Regions from separate parts of the Leucobacter chromiiresistens genome, predicted to be linked through region 1. Evidence: predicted binding sites of a transcription regulator. Region 1 holds the regulator's gene; each other region holds the start of a gene.
What was found. Region 1 encodes LexA, which represses DNA repair genes until DNA is damaged. Its sites were predicted from a motif close to TCGAACANNTGTTCGA; they were not measured.
Positions count from the first base shown of each region.

Region 2: a site for LexA is predicted at 3,006-3,021, ahead of uvrA (excinuclease ABC subunit UvrA). Genes of this name have one in related genera too.
Region 3: a site for LexA is predicted at 1,761-1,776, ahead of BLT44_RS06405 (phosphorylase family protein). Genes of this name have one in related genera too.

Region 1 is NZ_FNKB01000001.1:2,795,561-2,800,443, reverse strand. Features, by position in the region: gene BLT44_RS12800 (uroporphyrinogen decarboxylase/cobalamine-independent methonine synthase family protein) at 1-623, shown strand, start outside; gene BLT44_RS12795 (methylenetetrahydrofolate reductase) at 620-1,522, shown strand; gene lipA (lipoyl synthase) at 1,526-2,503, opposite strand; gene lipB (lipoyl(octanoyl) transferase LipB) at 2,500-3,177, opposite strand; gene lexA (transcriptional repressor LexA) at 3,263-3,928, opposite strand; gene BLT44_RS12775 (LysM peptidoglycan-binding domain-containing protein) at 4,191-4,595, shown strand; gene BLT44_RS12770 (histidinol-phosphate transaminase) at 4,677-4,883, shown strand, end outside.
Region 2 is NZ_FNKB01000001.1:2,227,810-2,232,692, forward strand. Features, by position in the region: gene uvrC (excinuclease ABC subunit UvrC) at 1-71, opposite strand, end outside; gene uvrA (excinuclease ABC subunit UvrA) at 68-2,974, opposite strand; gene BLT44_RS10155 (MerR family transcriptional regulator) at 3,097-3,732, shown strand; gene BLT44_RS10160 (RES family NAD+ phosphorylase) at 3,729-4,403, shown strand; gene BLT44_RS10165 (VOC family protein) at 4,507-4,883, shown strand, end outside.
Region 3 is NZ_FNKB01000001.1:1,381,928-1,386,810, reverse strand. Features, by position in the region: tRNA gene BLT44_RS06415 (tRNA-Ser) at 67-157, opposite strand; gene BLT44_RS06410 (DUF981 family protein) at 256-984, opposite strand; gene BLT44_RS06405 (phosphorylase family protein) at 1,137-1,697, opposite strand; gene BLT44_RS06400 (hypothetical protein) at 2,066-2,389, shown strand; gene BLT44_RS06395 (S-ribosylhomocysteine lyase) at 2,450-2,941, shown strand; gene BLT44_RS06390 (HAD family hydrolase) at 2,896-3,630, opposite strand; gene BLT44_RS06385 (nucleoside phosphorylase) at 3,627-4,379, opposite strand; gene BLT44_RS06380 (amidohydrolase) at 4,461-4,883, opposite strand, start outside.

The sequences.
Region 1 (4,883 bases):
TCGCCGCCGGCGCCTCCCGCGTCACCATCGACTTCACGGAGGGGCGGCTCGCGCTGCGCCGCGATCTCCGCGCGCCGTGGGCGGGCCCGGAGGCGCTGGGCGGCTTCATCGACCTCATCAACCGCGTGCTCGCGGAGCTCGCCCCCGAGCACCGCGCCGCGGTCGGCGTGCACACGTGCCCCGGCAACGATCACGACTCGGCCCACAGCGCCGACGTCGACTACGCCGCGCTGATCCCCGAGCTCTTCCAGATCGAGGCCGGGTACTTCCTGGTGCAAGCCGCGAGCGAGAAGGAGCCGGATCGGGTGGCCCGGCTGGTGGGCCGGCAGCTGCGCCAGCGCGCGCGCACCGCGGCGGCGCCGAGGGTGCTGCTCGGCGTCACCGATCCGACCAGCCCGAAGCTCGAGACCGCGCCGGAGGTGCGGGATCAGCTGGTGCGCGCCGCGCGGTTCATCCCGGCCGAGCTGCTCGGATCGACGGACGACTGCGGATTCTCCCCGTACCTCATCGACGAGAAGCCGAAGCACGGCTCGCCCGACTTCGCGCGCGACGTGGCGTTCGCGAAGATCGCCGCACGGGTGCGCGGCACCCGCCTCGCGCAGGAGGAGCTGAGCGGCGCATGAACTCCTTCCTGCTCCCCGCCCGCGCCGCGACGCGCGCCCGCTTCTCGTTCGAGGTGTTCCCCGCACGCTCGGGTGCGGCCGCACTGGCCCTCGGGCACGCCGTGCAGCATCTGTCGGCGGCGGATCCCGACTTCATCTCGGTCACCTACGGCGCGAACGGATCGAACCGCGACGCCTCGCTCGATCTGGTCGCGTACCTCCGCGATCACACCGACGCGCTTCCGCTCGCGCACCTCACCACCGTGGGCGAGACGCCCGACGCCGTGCGCGCCGCCATCCACGCCATCATGGACGCGGGCGTGCACGACTTCCTCGCACTCCGCGGCGACCCCCCGCGCGGGCTCGACGAGCGCGATGCGCGGGTCGCGGGTTCGATGAGCTCGTGGGAGCTCGTGCGCCTCATCTCGCAGGCGCGGGCGGAGCGGCCGCCGCTCACCAGTGTGGGGCGCACCGCCGTCGCCGCCTACCCGAACGGCCATCCGCTCTCCCGCTCGCGCGCCGAGGACGTCGACTGGCTCGTCGCGAAGCAGGAGGCCGGCGCGAATCTCGCGATCACGCAGCTCTTCTTCCGCGCCGAGGAGTACCTGTCGTTCGTCGAGGATGCGCGTGCGGCCGGGCTCACGATCCCCGTGCTCCCGGGCCTCATGCCGGTCTCCACGAGCGCCCAGCTGCGCAAGGTCGCCTCGCTCGCGGGCCGGCCCGCTCCCGTGGAGCTCGCCCGCGCATTGGACGCCGAGGGCGGCTATGCGCCGGAGCTGGGCGTCGAGCACACGGTCTCGTTGGCGCGAGAGCTGCTCGACGGCGGCGCCCCCTCGGTGCACCTGTACACCTTCAACCGGCACGAGCAGGTGCTCGCCGTGCTGCGGGAGCTCGGCCTGCTCACCCCCGATCCGGTGTAGGGGTCACCGGGCGGCCCGGCCGCCCGCGCCGCTGCCCGCGCCGGTCGCCTGCGCCCACAGGCGACCGGCGCGGTAGGAGGAGCGCACGAGCGGGCCGGCGAGCACGCCCGAGAACCCGAGCTCCTCGGCCTCCAGCTGCATCTCCGCGAACTCGTCGGGGTGCACCCACCGGTCGATCGGGTGGTGCAGCGCCGAGGGGCGCAGGTACTGGGTGAGGGTGAGGATGCGGCACCCAGCGTCGCGCAGCTGCGCCATCGTCTCGCTGACCTCGGCGCGGGTCTCGCCCATGCCGAGGATGAGGTTCGACTTCGTGATCATGCCGGCGTCGCGGGCGCGCTCGATGATGCCGAGCGAGCGCTCGTACCGGAACCCGGGCCGGATGCGTCGGAAGATGCGCGGCACCGTCTCGAGGTTGTGCGCGAACACCTCCGGGGCCGCCGCGAACACCTCGGCGAGCCCCTCGGGGCGGCCGCCGAGATCGTCGACGAGCACCTCGACCCCGGCGCCCGGGTTCAGCTCGTGGATCTGGCGGACGGTCTCCGCGTAGAGCCACGCGCCCGTGTCGGGGAGGTCGTCGCGCGTGACCCCCGTGATGGTCGCGTACTTCAGCCCCATCGTGCGCACCGACTCCGCGACGCGGCGCGGCTCGTCGCGGTCGAGCGGGAGCGGCTTGCCCGTCGAGATCATGCAGAAGTCGCAGCGGCGCGTGCAGATCGAGCCGCCGATGAGGAAGGTCGCCTCGCGGTCCTCCCAGCACTCGAACACGTTCGGGCACCCCGCCTCCTGGCACACGGTGTGCAGCCCCTCGCGCTCGACGAGATCGCGCACCTCGCGATATTCGGGACCGAGCCTCGCCCGCGTCTTGATCCATGCGGGCTTCCGCTCGATCGGGGTCTCGGCGTTGCGCGCCTCTATGCGGAGGAGGGGTCGGCCCTCGGGTGCGGGTCGCTCTCCCGTCGACGGCAGTCGCCGGGCGCTCATGCGACGAGCTCCGCGATCGCGGCGGCGAGCCGGCCGTCGAGGAAGGGGGCGAGCTCTGCCGGTGCGATCCGGCGCCCCGCCATCGCGCTCAGCGTGGTCACCCCGGCGTCGCGGATGCCGCACGGCACGATCGCGGCGAAAGGGGCCGGATCGTTGCAGCAGTTCACGGCGATGCCGTGGGTGATGATGCCGGCTCGCGCGTGGAGGCCGATCTGGGCCACCTTGGCCGGGACGTCGTGGTGCTGCACCCAGACCCCGGAGCGCCCCTCGATGCGGGCGCCCGCCAGCCCGAGGTCGGACATGGCGGCGATGATCGCGGTCTCGAGCGCCCGCACGAGATCGACGACGCCCGCGCCGCCGCGCAGTCGGATCACGGGGTAGCAGACGAGCTGGCCCGGCCCGTGCCAGGTGACCCGCCCGCCGCGGTCGACGGGAACGACCGGGCTCCCATCCGCGGGGTACTCCTCGGGATCGGCTCGGCGACCGGCCGTGTACACCGACTCGTGCTCGAGCATGATGACGGTGCCGCGGTCGGCTCCGCGCTCGATGCGCGCGACGGCGGCGGCCTGCAGGTCGAGGCCGCGCGCATACGGCACCAGGTCGGGCGCTAAACCCGCGACGGTGGTTGCGGGATGGGGGAGCGCACGGGAGGCGGCTGACGTGGTCGCGGTCATGCGACCACCTTAGATGGACTCGGTGCAACAAATCAAACGGCGGCCGAAGCCGCGCGCCGCCGGGGGCGCGCGTCGGCGGGCGCGCTCAGACGGACCGGAACACGGCCACGACGCGGCCGAGCACCTCGGCGTGGTCGCCGAGGATCGGCTCGAACGCGCTGTTACGCGGCAGGAGCCAGGTGTGGCCATCGCGCCGCCGGAACACCTTGACCGTGGCCTCGCCGTCGAGCATCGCCGCCACGATGTCGCCGTTCTCGGCCTCGCGCTGCTGGCGGATCACCACGAAGTCGCCGTCGCAGATCGCGGCGTCGACCATCGAGTCGCCGACCACGCGCAGCATGAACAGCTGGCCGTCGCCGACGATGGTGCGGGGGAGCGGCACGATCTCCTCCACCTGCTGGTCGGCGGTGATCGGCACGCCGGCCGCGATCTGACCGACGAGGGGCACGTAGGCGGCCTCCTCGGGGCGCTCGGCCGGGGCCTCGGCGATCGCCGCCGAGGTGGAGGCGAGCTCGACCAGGATCTCGAGCGCGCGGGGACGATTCGGGTCGCGCCGGATGTAGCCGCCCAGCTCGAGGCGACTGAGCTGGTGGGTGACGCTCGACAGCGATGAGAGGCCGACCGCGTCGCCGATCTCGCGCATGCTCGGGGGGTACCCGCGGCTCTCCACGGAGCGCGCGATGCACTCGAGGATGGCCTGCTGCTTCTCGCTCAGCGGCTTGGCGGATCGGGGCGCGGCTGCGTCGCTCATCGCTGTCCTTTCTGGCCCTGTGGGCGATGCGGATGGGGCGCGATCCATGAATGTCGGTGGGTGCTGATTCAGTGATCCCGTTGATCGAAACCTTAGTCGTGCCGTTCGAACACGGGCAAACATACGTTCGAGTGTCGCCGAAAATAAGGGAACATGCGTTCGAACCACCGGTTGCGGTTTCGCTTCATCGAATAAATATTCGAAACAGATGTTCGGTGCGGGCGGCGCTCGCAGCGGCCTCGCATCAGGAAGGGATGTCATCATGAGCGCAGCAGCGGTTCAGGGTCAGGATTCACGGGAGACGATCGACGCTTCGGGCGCACTCCGCCTGACGCGGCGCGGGCGCATCGTGCTCGGCGCCCTCGCGACGATCCTCGTCGCGGGCGTGCTCGCCCTCCTCGCGTCGCTCGCCGCTCCCGAGGCGATGGCGTCGGGCGAGGGGCCGAACGGCGAGCAGTTCGAATACGTCGTGGTGCAGCCCGGCAGTTCGCTCTGGTCGCTCGCGAGCGATCTCGACCCCGCGGCCGACCCCCGCGACCTCATCACCGAGATCGTCCAGCTGAATCAGCTCGACGACTCGTCGGTGCAGGCGGGCGAGGCGATCGCGGTTCCCCTGCGCTACTCCGACAACCCCCTGGTGGTGTCGGGCGACGAACTGGGCGCGTGAAGGCGGTGCCCGGCCGTCGGGTGCACGAGCGCCTGGCGGGCTCGCCCCTCGCATGAGGTGCGACGGTCGTAGAATTGCCGGGTGACCAGTTTGAGCGACCTCCCTCTCCGTGACAACCTCGTGGGGCAGCAGCCCTACGGCGCACCGCAAGACGCGGTTCGAGTGAGCTTGAACGTGAACGAGAACACGCATCCGATCCCCGAGAACGTCGCTATCGACATCGTGCAGTCGCTCGCGCGCGCGGTGACCGGTGTGAACCGATATCCGGATCGCGAGTTCACCGAGCTC
Region 2 (4,883 bases), 570 kb from region 1:
TACACGCCCGGCGAGGTGGGGATCTCCCCCTGCGCCGGGCGGAAGGACGCGCGATGATCCGTGGCGTTCAAGCGGACGCTTTCGCCCGACCGTTCAGCACCTCGTTGAGGAACTGACCGGTGTGACTGCCCTCCGCGTCGACCAGCTGCTCGGGGGTGCCCTCGGCGATGATCATGCCGCCGCCGGAGCCGCCCTCGGGGCCGAGGTCGATCACCCAGTCGGCGCTGCGGATCACGTCGAGATTGTGCTCGATGGTGATGACGGTGTTGCCCTTGTCGACGAGCCCGTTGAGCACCAGCAGCAGCTTGCGCACGTCCTCGAAGTGCAGACCGGTGGTGGGCTCGTCGAGCACGTAGATGCTGCGCCCGTTCGAGCGCTTCTGCAGTTCGGTCGCCAGCTTCACGCGCTGCGCCTCGCCTCCCGAGAGGGTCGTCGCGCTCTGCCCGAGGCGCACGTAGCCGAGACCGACGTCCACCAGCGTCTTCATGTAGCGGTGGATCGACGAGATCGGTTCGAAGAACTGCTCGGCCTCGGCGATCGGCATCTCGAGCACCTCCGAGATGTTCTTGCCCTTGTACCGCACCTGCAGCGTCTCGCGGTTGTACCGCGAACCGCCGCACACCTCGCAGGCCACGTACACGTCGGGCAGGAAGTTCATCTCGATCTTCAGGGTGCCGTCGCCGGAGCACGCCTCGCAGCGGCCGCCCTTCACGTTGAAGCTGAAGCGCCCCGGGAGATAGCCGCGGGTCTTCGCCTCCTGGGTCTCCGCGAACAGGTTGCGGATCTTGTCGAACACGCCCGTGTACGTCGCCGGATTCGAGCGGGGCGTGCGGCCGATCGGCGCCTGATCGACGTGCACCACCTTGTCGAGGTGCTCCAGCCCGGTGACGCGCGTGTGCTTGCCCGGCACGAGTCGCGCACCGTTGAGCTGATTGGCGAGTACGCGGTACAGGATGTCGTTGACGAGCGTCGACTTGCCCGAGCCGGAGACGCCGGTCACGGCGGTCATCACTCCGAGCGGGAACGTCGCGTCGACGTTGCGCAGGTTGTTCGAGCGCGCGCCCACGACCTTCAGCTCGCGCTTGCGGTCGCGCTTGCGCCGGCGCTTCGGGGTCTCGATGCTGCGACGACCGGCGAGGTAGTCGCCGGTCAGCGATTCGCGGTTGCGCAGCAGTTCGTCGTAGTGACCGGAGTGCACGACCGTGCCGCCCTCGACGCCCGCGCCGGGGCCGATGTCGACGATCCAGTCGGCGGCCTCGATCGTCTCCTCGTCGTGCTCGACGACGATGAGGGTGTTGCCGAGGTCGCGCAGCTTGATGAGCGTCTCGATGAGCCGGCGGTTGTCGCGCTGATGGAGCCCGATGCTCGGCTCGTCGAGCACGTAGAGCACTCCGGTGAGCCCGGAGCCGATCTGCGTCGCGAGGCGGATGCGCTGCGCCTCTCCGCCTGACAGCGTTCCGGCTGCGCGCGCGAGTGTGAGGTACCCGAGGCCCACCTCGATGAGGAAGTCGAACCGCAGCCGGATCTCGCGCAGCACCTGCGCGGCGATCTTCGCCTCGCGCTCCGTGAGCTCGACGTCGTCGAAGAACCCCTTCGCATCGAGCAGGCTGTACTCGCCGACCGCGGCGATCGAGCGGCCGTTCACGGTCACCGCGAGCACTTCGGGCTTGAGTCGCTGGCCGTTGCAGGCGCTGCAGGGCACCTCGCGGAGGAACTCCGACCAGCGATCCCGCTTCGCGTCCGACTCCGCCTCCGCGTACTGGCGCTCGATGAACGGGATCACGCCCTCGAAGCCCGACGAGTACTTCACCTCGCGGCCGAAGCGGTTGCGCCAGCGCACGTTGACCTTGAAGTCGTTGCCGTAGAGCACGGCCTGCTGCACCGATTCCGGCAGGTCCGACCACGACGACTTCAGCGAGAACCCGAGATCGTCGGAGAGGCCCACCAGCAGCTTCTCGTAGTACTGGTAGAGGCTCTTGCCCTGGCTCGTCCACGGGACGATGACGCCCTCGGCGATCGAGAGCTCGGGGTCTCCGAGCACGAGATCCTCGTCCACCGACATGCTCGTGCCGAGGCCCGAGCACACGGGGCACGCGCCGAACGGGGCGTTGAAGGAGAAGGTGCGCGGCTCGATCTCGGTGAGCTGGACGGGGTGCTGGTTCGGGCAGGAGAGCTGCTCCGAGAACTGCTGCACGCGGTCCTCCGCCTTCGCGTCGCGATCGACGAAGTCGACGGCGACGATGCCGCCGGCGAGGCGCAGCGCCGTCTCGAGCGAGTCGGTGAGCCTGCCGAGGATCTCGGGGCCCGCGACGAGCCGGTCGATCACGACCGAGATGTCGTGCTTCACCTGCTTCTTGAGCTTCGGCGGTTCGGAGAGCTGGATCATGTCGCCGTCCACGATCGCGCGCGAGTAGCCGCTCGCGGCGAGATCCTGGAAGAGATCGACGAACTCCCCCTTCTTCTTGCTGACGACGGGGGCGAGCACCTGGTAGCGCGTGCGCTCCTCGAGGCCCATCAGCCGATCGGCGATCTGCTGCACGGTCTGCGCCTCGATACGCTCGCCGCAGACGGCGCAGTGCGGCACCCCGACGCGCGCCCAGAGGAGGCGCATGTAGTCGTAGATCTCGGTGATCGTGCCGACCGTCGACCGCGGGTTGCGGTTCGTCGACTTCTGGTCGATGGAGACCGCCGGGCTGAGCCCTTCGATGAAGTCGACGTCGGGCCGGTCGACCTGCCCGAGGAACTGTCGCGCGTAGGCGCTGAGCGACTCGACGTATCGGCGCTGCCCCTCGGCGAAGATCGTGTCGAACGCGAGGCTCGACTTCCCGCTTCCGGAGAGCCCGGTGAAGACGACCATCGAGTCGCGCGGAATCGCGAGGTCGACGTTCTGCAGGTTGTGCACGCGGGCGCCCTGGACGCTGATCTGGGCGTGCGCTGCGGAGGATCGAATGGGGGTGGAGTGCTTCGAAGTCACCGGCTCATTCTACGCGGTGCGCACCGGGAATTCGAACATACCTACGACGCTTTCGCCATGAGCGCATCCCGGTGCCGAGTATTTTCGGGTACTATTGACGAAAGGATACGAAAGGTTCAGCCATGTCGATCGCGCACCTCGCCCCCGCCGCAGCGGACCGCCCCCGTCAGCCGGCCGGCGCCGCCCGGGCCCGCCTGCTCGATCTCGTCACGCATCTCGACGCCGAGCGGGTCGACTCGGCGGAGGCCCTGCTCTCGACCCTCCTCGCGCACCAGCACGCGGACACGCGCACGCTGACGGAGACCGAGGTCTCGGCACTGGCGCGCCTCGGGGTGTCGGAGGAGGGGCTGCGGAAGCCCGATGCGCTGCGGGCCACCGCGCAGGGGCTGCTCGCCGATCGCGCGCTCGCCGAACGCAGCGCAACGGTCGCCGAAGCGGCGGAGCTGCTCGGTGTGACCCCCGCTCGCGTGCGCCAGCGCTGCGCGGCGGGCACGCTCCTCGCGCAGCGCCGGAGCGATGGTTGGCACCTCCCGCGCTTCCAGTTCCCGGAGGACCGGGAGGTTCCGGGATGGGCGACCGTCGCGGCCGCGATTCCTCATGGCACCCCGCTGCTGTTCGCGGAACGCGTGCTGACGTCGCCGTCGCCCGCTCTGGCGAGCGACGGCGAGGAGCTCGCTCCGTTCGAGTGGCTGGCGCAGGGCGGCGATCCGGCGGCGGCGGCGGCGGCCGTCGACGACGCACTCCACCGGCTCCCGTGAGCGAGTTCCTGCCGCCGCCCGATGCGGCCGCGTTCCCCGATCTCGAGCGCGACGCCGGCTGGGTGCGCGAGGTGCCGCCTGGAACCGCGCTGGCGCGCATCTTCCGCGCCGGGGGCCCGCACCCGGCGGCGTGGCACTCCTTCCGCACCTACGGACCCCTCGATGCGCGGTTCGACCCGCACCCCGAGCCGCCCGGCGATGCGCCGGGCGACGGCGTGCTCTACGCGGTGCTCGAGCAGGCCGACGTCGTGCAGGACACGGCCTCGGCGTTCGCCGCCTGCATGCTCGAAGTGTTCCAGGCGACGCGCATCGTTCGCCGCACGAGCGGCGCCCCGACGCTCGCCGTGTTCGAGAGCACCCGCGCCCTGCGGCTGCTCGACCTCAGCGACAGCGATTGGGTGGCGGTCGCCGGGGGCAATGGAGCGATCTCCTCGGGCGATCGCATGGCGTCGCGCGCCTGGGCCCGCGCGATCCGCACGAGGTACCCGAGCCTCGACGGCGTGATCTCCGCATCCTCGGTCGTGCCCTCGGCGCGGGTGGTCGCGCTGTGGAGCCCCGCGATGGACGTGCTGCCGCAGCACCCGCTGGCGCAGCTCCGCCTCGATCGCGACGAGCTCACCGGCGCGATCAACCGCATCGCGGAGCGCTACGGCTACGTAGTGCTTCCCTAGCGCAATGGTCCCCGCCGGGTTCCGTGCGGGTGCGGTTCGCGGCGGCGCGTTCCGGTCCGATTCGTGCAAGACAGCCGGGCCGTGGGCGACGTAGCCTGTCCCCATGAACCTGAATCCGCACCTGACGTTCGACTTCATCGGCATCGTGACCGCCGATCTCGGTCGCTCCCTCGCCTTCTACCGATCCCTCGGCATCGCCATCCCGGACGGGCTGGATGACGCTCCCCACGTCGAGGTCGTGCTGCCGCGCGGCCTGAAGCTCGCGTGGGATCCGGTCTCCACCATCGAGAGCTTCTCCCCCGGGTTCTCGCTCCCCTCGGGCGAGGGCCGCATCGGATTCGCGTGCAGCGCGGCGTCGCCCACCGATATCGATGCGGCATACTCCGCCCTCGTCGAGCGCGATCCGGCCGCGGCGCATACGGCGCCCTGGGACGCCCCCTGGGGCCAGCGGTACGCAACGGTGCGGGATCCCGATGGCAA
Region 3 (4,883 bases), 1.4 Mb from region 1:
CGCAGAACGAGCGAACGAGCGAGGGCCCCGCGCCTCCCTGCAGTGGCAGGGGCGCGGGGCCCTCGGTGGCGGTGACGGTGGGATTTGAACCCACGGTAGGGGGTTACCCTACACAACTTTTCGAGAGTTGCACCTTCGGCCGCTCGGACACGTCACCGCGGAAGAGCTTACGTGATGAGTGCGCGCGGCGCGAATCCGGCCGGGCGGGGCGCGTCGCGGACGGTACGCGGCGCCCCACGAGCCCGCGGGGCGCCGCTAGGCGGTCGTGTTGATGATGAGGCCGATGTGCGTGAAGTAGTTCAGCGCCCCGAAGAGCAGGAAGGCGAGCCCGGCGAGCCCCCACGCCGCTCCCGCGACGACCGCGACCGGCCGCAGCTTCGGCGCCGCGGAGCTGAAGCCGCGCAGGGCGAAGGGGAAGAGCACCGCTCCGACCCCGACGAGCGCGAAGAGGCCCGACATGAACGTCGCCTCCACCCACGGGTACTCGGCGAACGCGCCCGAGATCGGCTCCTCCGGCGGTGCGGCGAAGAGCTGGAACACCATGCCCGCCGCGGCGATCCCGAACATCGCGAGACCGAGCCCGAAGACGAAGACGCCGAACGGGTACGCGGTGCGCGCGAGCTGCGCCCCCGGGTCGGGCGACGCGGCGATGACGGCGGAGCGGCGCCACAGCAGGAAGGCCGCTGCGAGCAGCAGCACCCCGAACCCGAGACTCGGCTCGCCGAAGATGATGTTGTCGAACGGGAAGTACGCGGCGAGCGGCCACGTGAGCGTCATGTGGGCTCCGGTGAGGGTGAGGATGCCGCCGAGCACGGCCGCGGTCAGCGCCCAGCCCTCCGGCGCGAAGCCCTCGGGGCGCCGGAGCGCTCGCACGAGGCCGAGCATCCACAGCAGCCCGGCGCCCGCGGCGAGCGACATGATCGTGTTGTACGTGGGCATCAGCGTCCAGTCGACGACGAGCCCATCGGTCTCCATGAGATGCATCTCTCCCCTTCCCTCGGCGCAGCGCACGCCGCATGCTCCAGGTCTATCGCAGGGGGCGCGGGTGCGGCGACGGCCTTGACGCGGAGCGGATCCCGCACGACGCACGTGCGCGTGCGCACCGCCGCGACGCGCGCTCGGCCGGCGTCGACGCGCTACGCCAGCCGCTCGTCCCAGAACTCGCGGAGCTGCTCGCTCTTGCGGAACACGATCGCGTCCCACTCCTCATCGGTGGTCGCCGAATCCGCGAAGTCGGAGGGCACCTTGAAGATCTGCAGCGCGGCGCCGAAGCGGGCGCACACGCTGGCGTAGGCGTACGCCTCCATGTCAACGAGGCTCGCTCCGAGCCCGGCGATGGCCGCCCGCTGCGCGTCGCTCTGCACGAACACGTCGCCCGTCGCGATGACCGCGGTCGACTCGGGGGGCAGGATCGCGTCGCCGCCGGGCCGCAGCTCCGGCGAGGGCAGCGAGAAGTCGTGCTGCACCACGCCGGTGATCTGGTAGACGGCGTCGAGCGACGGCCGCTCCGGCCCATCGCTCACGACGCCCGCGGTGCCGAGCACCACGACCCGCTCCGCCGGCCGCTCCGAGAGCTCGGCGGCGAGCGTCACCGCCGCATTGACCTTGCCGACGCCGGTCACGACGTGCGGCACGTCGCCGAAGGCGGAGGCCTCGTCGCGGTGCGCGAAGACGAGCAGGGTGGAGGGTTCAGGCATCGGTGCTCCCAGCGGCGCGCGAGCGCCCGTCGATCCGGATATTCGACACCACACTAGCGCCGATCGAAAATGTGTTCTAATATGAGGTGTCGGGTTCGCGAGCCGTACGCATGATCGCCGTTGAACGGCACGTCGAGATCACCTCAACTCTGCGTCAGAAGCCGCGACACCCACCGAGCACCGCAGGCCTCCAGACGAGGCCGGTCCCCCGATGAGACCGGTGCAGATGCGCTCCGCCTTCGATCGCGCAGATCGAGCGGGCTGTACCGACGCAGCCCCGGCGAAGCAGCGCAGGGCTCCACGTGAGCCACACCCCGAGAATCGCTCGGGGATCGCGCACCACGACGGTGCGCCACGAAAGGAACAACATGACTTCGCATACCCGAATCACCCATACCCCCGCCGCCCGCACCGCAGACGCCCGGCCCGCCGCGGCCGCGCCGCTGCGCACGCCCTACCACTCCCTGAGCGGAGCCGACGAGATGCTGGTGCCCGACTGGGCGCAGCGCCGCTCGGTCTACCGCAGCTCGGGCCGCACGCTCTACGTCGTCGAGACCGACCGTCTCACCGACGCCCGGAGCGACCTCAAGCGGCTCGACCGCGCCGGCTGGAACGTGACCGTCTCCGAGCTCCCCTCCAGCGAGCGGGCGCGCATCGCCCTGACCCGCAAGGAACTCGCGCGCGCTGCCTGATCGGTGCACGCGGCGTAATCTGCGCCGCGCGCACCGATCCCCCGTGGCACACTGGAGCGCATGAGCGATGTCGAACTTGCCGAGGTGGAGAGCTTCTCACTGGACCACACGAAGGTGCTGGCGCCGTACGTGCGCCTCATCGGCGTCGAGCACGGCCCGAAGGGCGACGCGATCTCGAACTTCGACATCCGCCTAGTGCAGCCGAACGAGGCGGAGATTCCGACCGCCGGCCTGCACACCATCGAGCACACGCTGGCCGCGCTGCTGCGCACCCGCTTCGACGGCCTCATCGACATCTCACCCTTCGGCTGCCGCACCGGCTTCCACCTGATCGCGTGGGGCGAGCCGAGCGTCGAGGCCGTGGCCGAGGCGATCAAGAGCTCCCTCACCGACCTCGTCGAGCGCGTCACCTGGAGCGACGTGCCCGGCACCGAGGCGGTGAGCTGCGGCAACTACCGCGATCACAGCCTGCACTCCGCCCAGGAGTGGGCGAAGGCGGTGCTCGCTCAGGGCATCAGCCTCGACGCGTTCGACCGCTCGCGCATCGCGTAGGCGTCGATCAGGCCGGGCAGCTCCTCCAGGCTCGAGAACACGAGCGACGCGCCCGCACCCCGCAGCGCCTCGGGACGGGTGCTGACCGCGCTCCCCGTCGAGAACCCGAATACCGTGGCACCGGCCGCGATGCCCGCGGTGACCCCCGCCACGGTGTCCTCGACCACGAGGGCGTCGGCCGGGTCGACGCCGAGCGCCGCAGCCGCCGCCAGGTAGACGTCGGGCGCCGGCTTGCTCGCCGCCAGCTCCATGCCGCTGAACACGCGGTCCCCGAACCACCGCCCCAGGCCGGTCACGTCCAACTGCATCGTGATCTTCACGCGATCCGCGCCCGACGCGAGGGCGATGCGGTCGCCGAAGCGCTCGACCACCTCCGCCATCATCCGCTCGGCCCCGGGCATCGGCGCAACGTCGACGCGGAGGGCGTCGTCGCGTCGCACGTGGAACTCGTGCACCCAGGCATCCGTGATGCGGAAGCCGGTGTTGGCGAGGATCACCTCCCACTCGTCGACGAGCGCGCGGCCGATGAAGGCGCGCACCGTCTCCTCGAACGAGATCTCCCAGCCCAGCTCGCGGAGCATCTCGGCGAGCACGCGGATGGTGATCGTCTCGGAGTCTACGAGCACCCCGTCGCAATCGAAGAGCACCGCCGCGAAGGGCAGGCGAGCGGTGCGCAGCGCCCCGCTCACGAGACGAGCACGTCGAGCGCCGCGGTGAGCGCCGCGTCGACCGCGGTCACTACGATCTCGCGATACGGGTCGTAGTCGCCCATGTCGGTGTCGTCGGCGGCGAGCGGGTTGCCGTCGATGGCGAACACGCCCGCGGCCTCGATGCCGTGCAGCGCGGCGATGACGAACAGCGTCGCGGCCTCCATCTCGACCGCGACGACCCCGGCGCGCTGCCACAGCGCGAGATCGACGCCGGTGATGACGTCGCTCGGGTAGAACATGTCCCCCGTCAGCACGACGCCGCGGTGCACGTCGAGCCCCGAGGCTGCCGTCGCCTGCGCGAGCGCGACGGTCAGCTCGGGCGTCGTCAGCGCCGGGAACTCCGTCGGCACGAGCTGGTGACTCACCCCATCGGCGCGCACCGCGCCCGTCGCGACGACGACCGCGCCGTCGACGATGCCCGGCTGCATGCCGCCGGCGGTACCCGACCGGATGATGCGCGTCACCCCGCCCCGCGCGAGCTCCTCGAAGCAGACCGCGGCCCCCGCTCCGCCGACGCCGTGCGATGCGACAGTCACGGGCACGCCCTTCCACGTGCCCGCGTACACGTGGTACTCGCGGTTCGTCGCGAGCCGGCGCACGTCGTCGAGGCGCTCGGCGACGCGCTCGGCGCGCGCGGGATCGCCCACCACGAGTGCGCGGTCGGCGAGGTCGGAGACGCGGACGCGCAGCAGGGGCAGTTCGGCGTCGGAGGGGAGTCGGACGGGCATGTGTGGCCTTTCGATGTGTGGATGGAAGCTCAGGCGGTGAGCTCGGGCAATGAGCTCGGGCGGTGCGCTCAGGCGGTGAGCTCAGTCGGTGCGTGCCGCGTCGCTCAGCCGGGCGCGGGCAGCTGCCGCCCGCGCGCGGATCGCGTCGGCGTCGAGCGTGAGGTGCTCGCCCTCCGCGTAGACGTGGCGGCCGCCGATGAAGACGTGGCGCACGTCCCCGCCCGTCGCGGCGAACCCGAGGTGGGAGACGAGGGACGCCGCCTCGAAGGGGATCGCGGAGGATCCCGTGACGTCGAGCGCGATCACGTCGGCGAGGCGCCCCGCTTCGAGGGCTCCCGTCTCGGGGAAGCCGATCGCCTCCGCGCCGCGCCGCGTCGCGATGTCGAGCACGTCGGCGGCGCGCACGATCGCGGCGTCGCCCCGCGCACCGCGGTGCAGGATGGTGCCGGTCTTGATCTCCTCGAAGAGGTCGAGCGTGTTGTTGCTCGCGACGGAGTCGGTGCC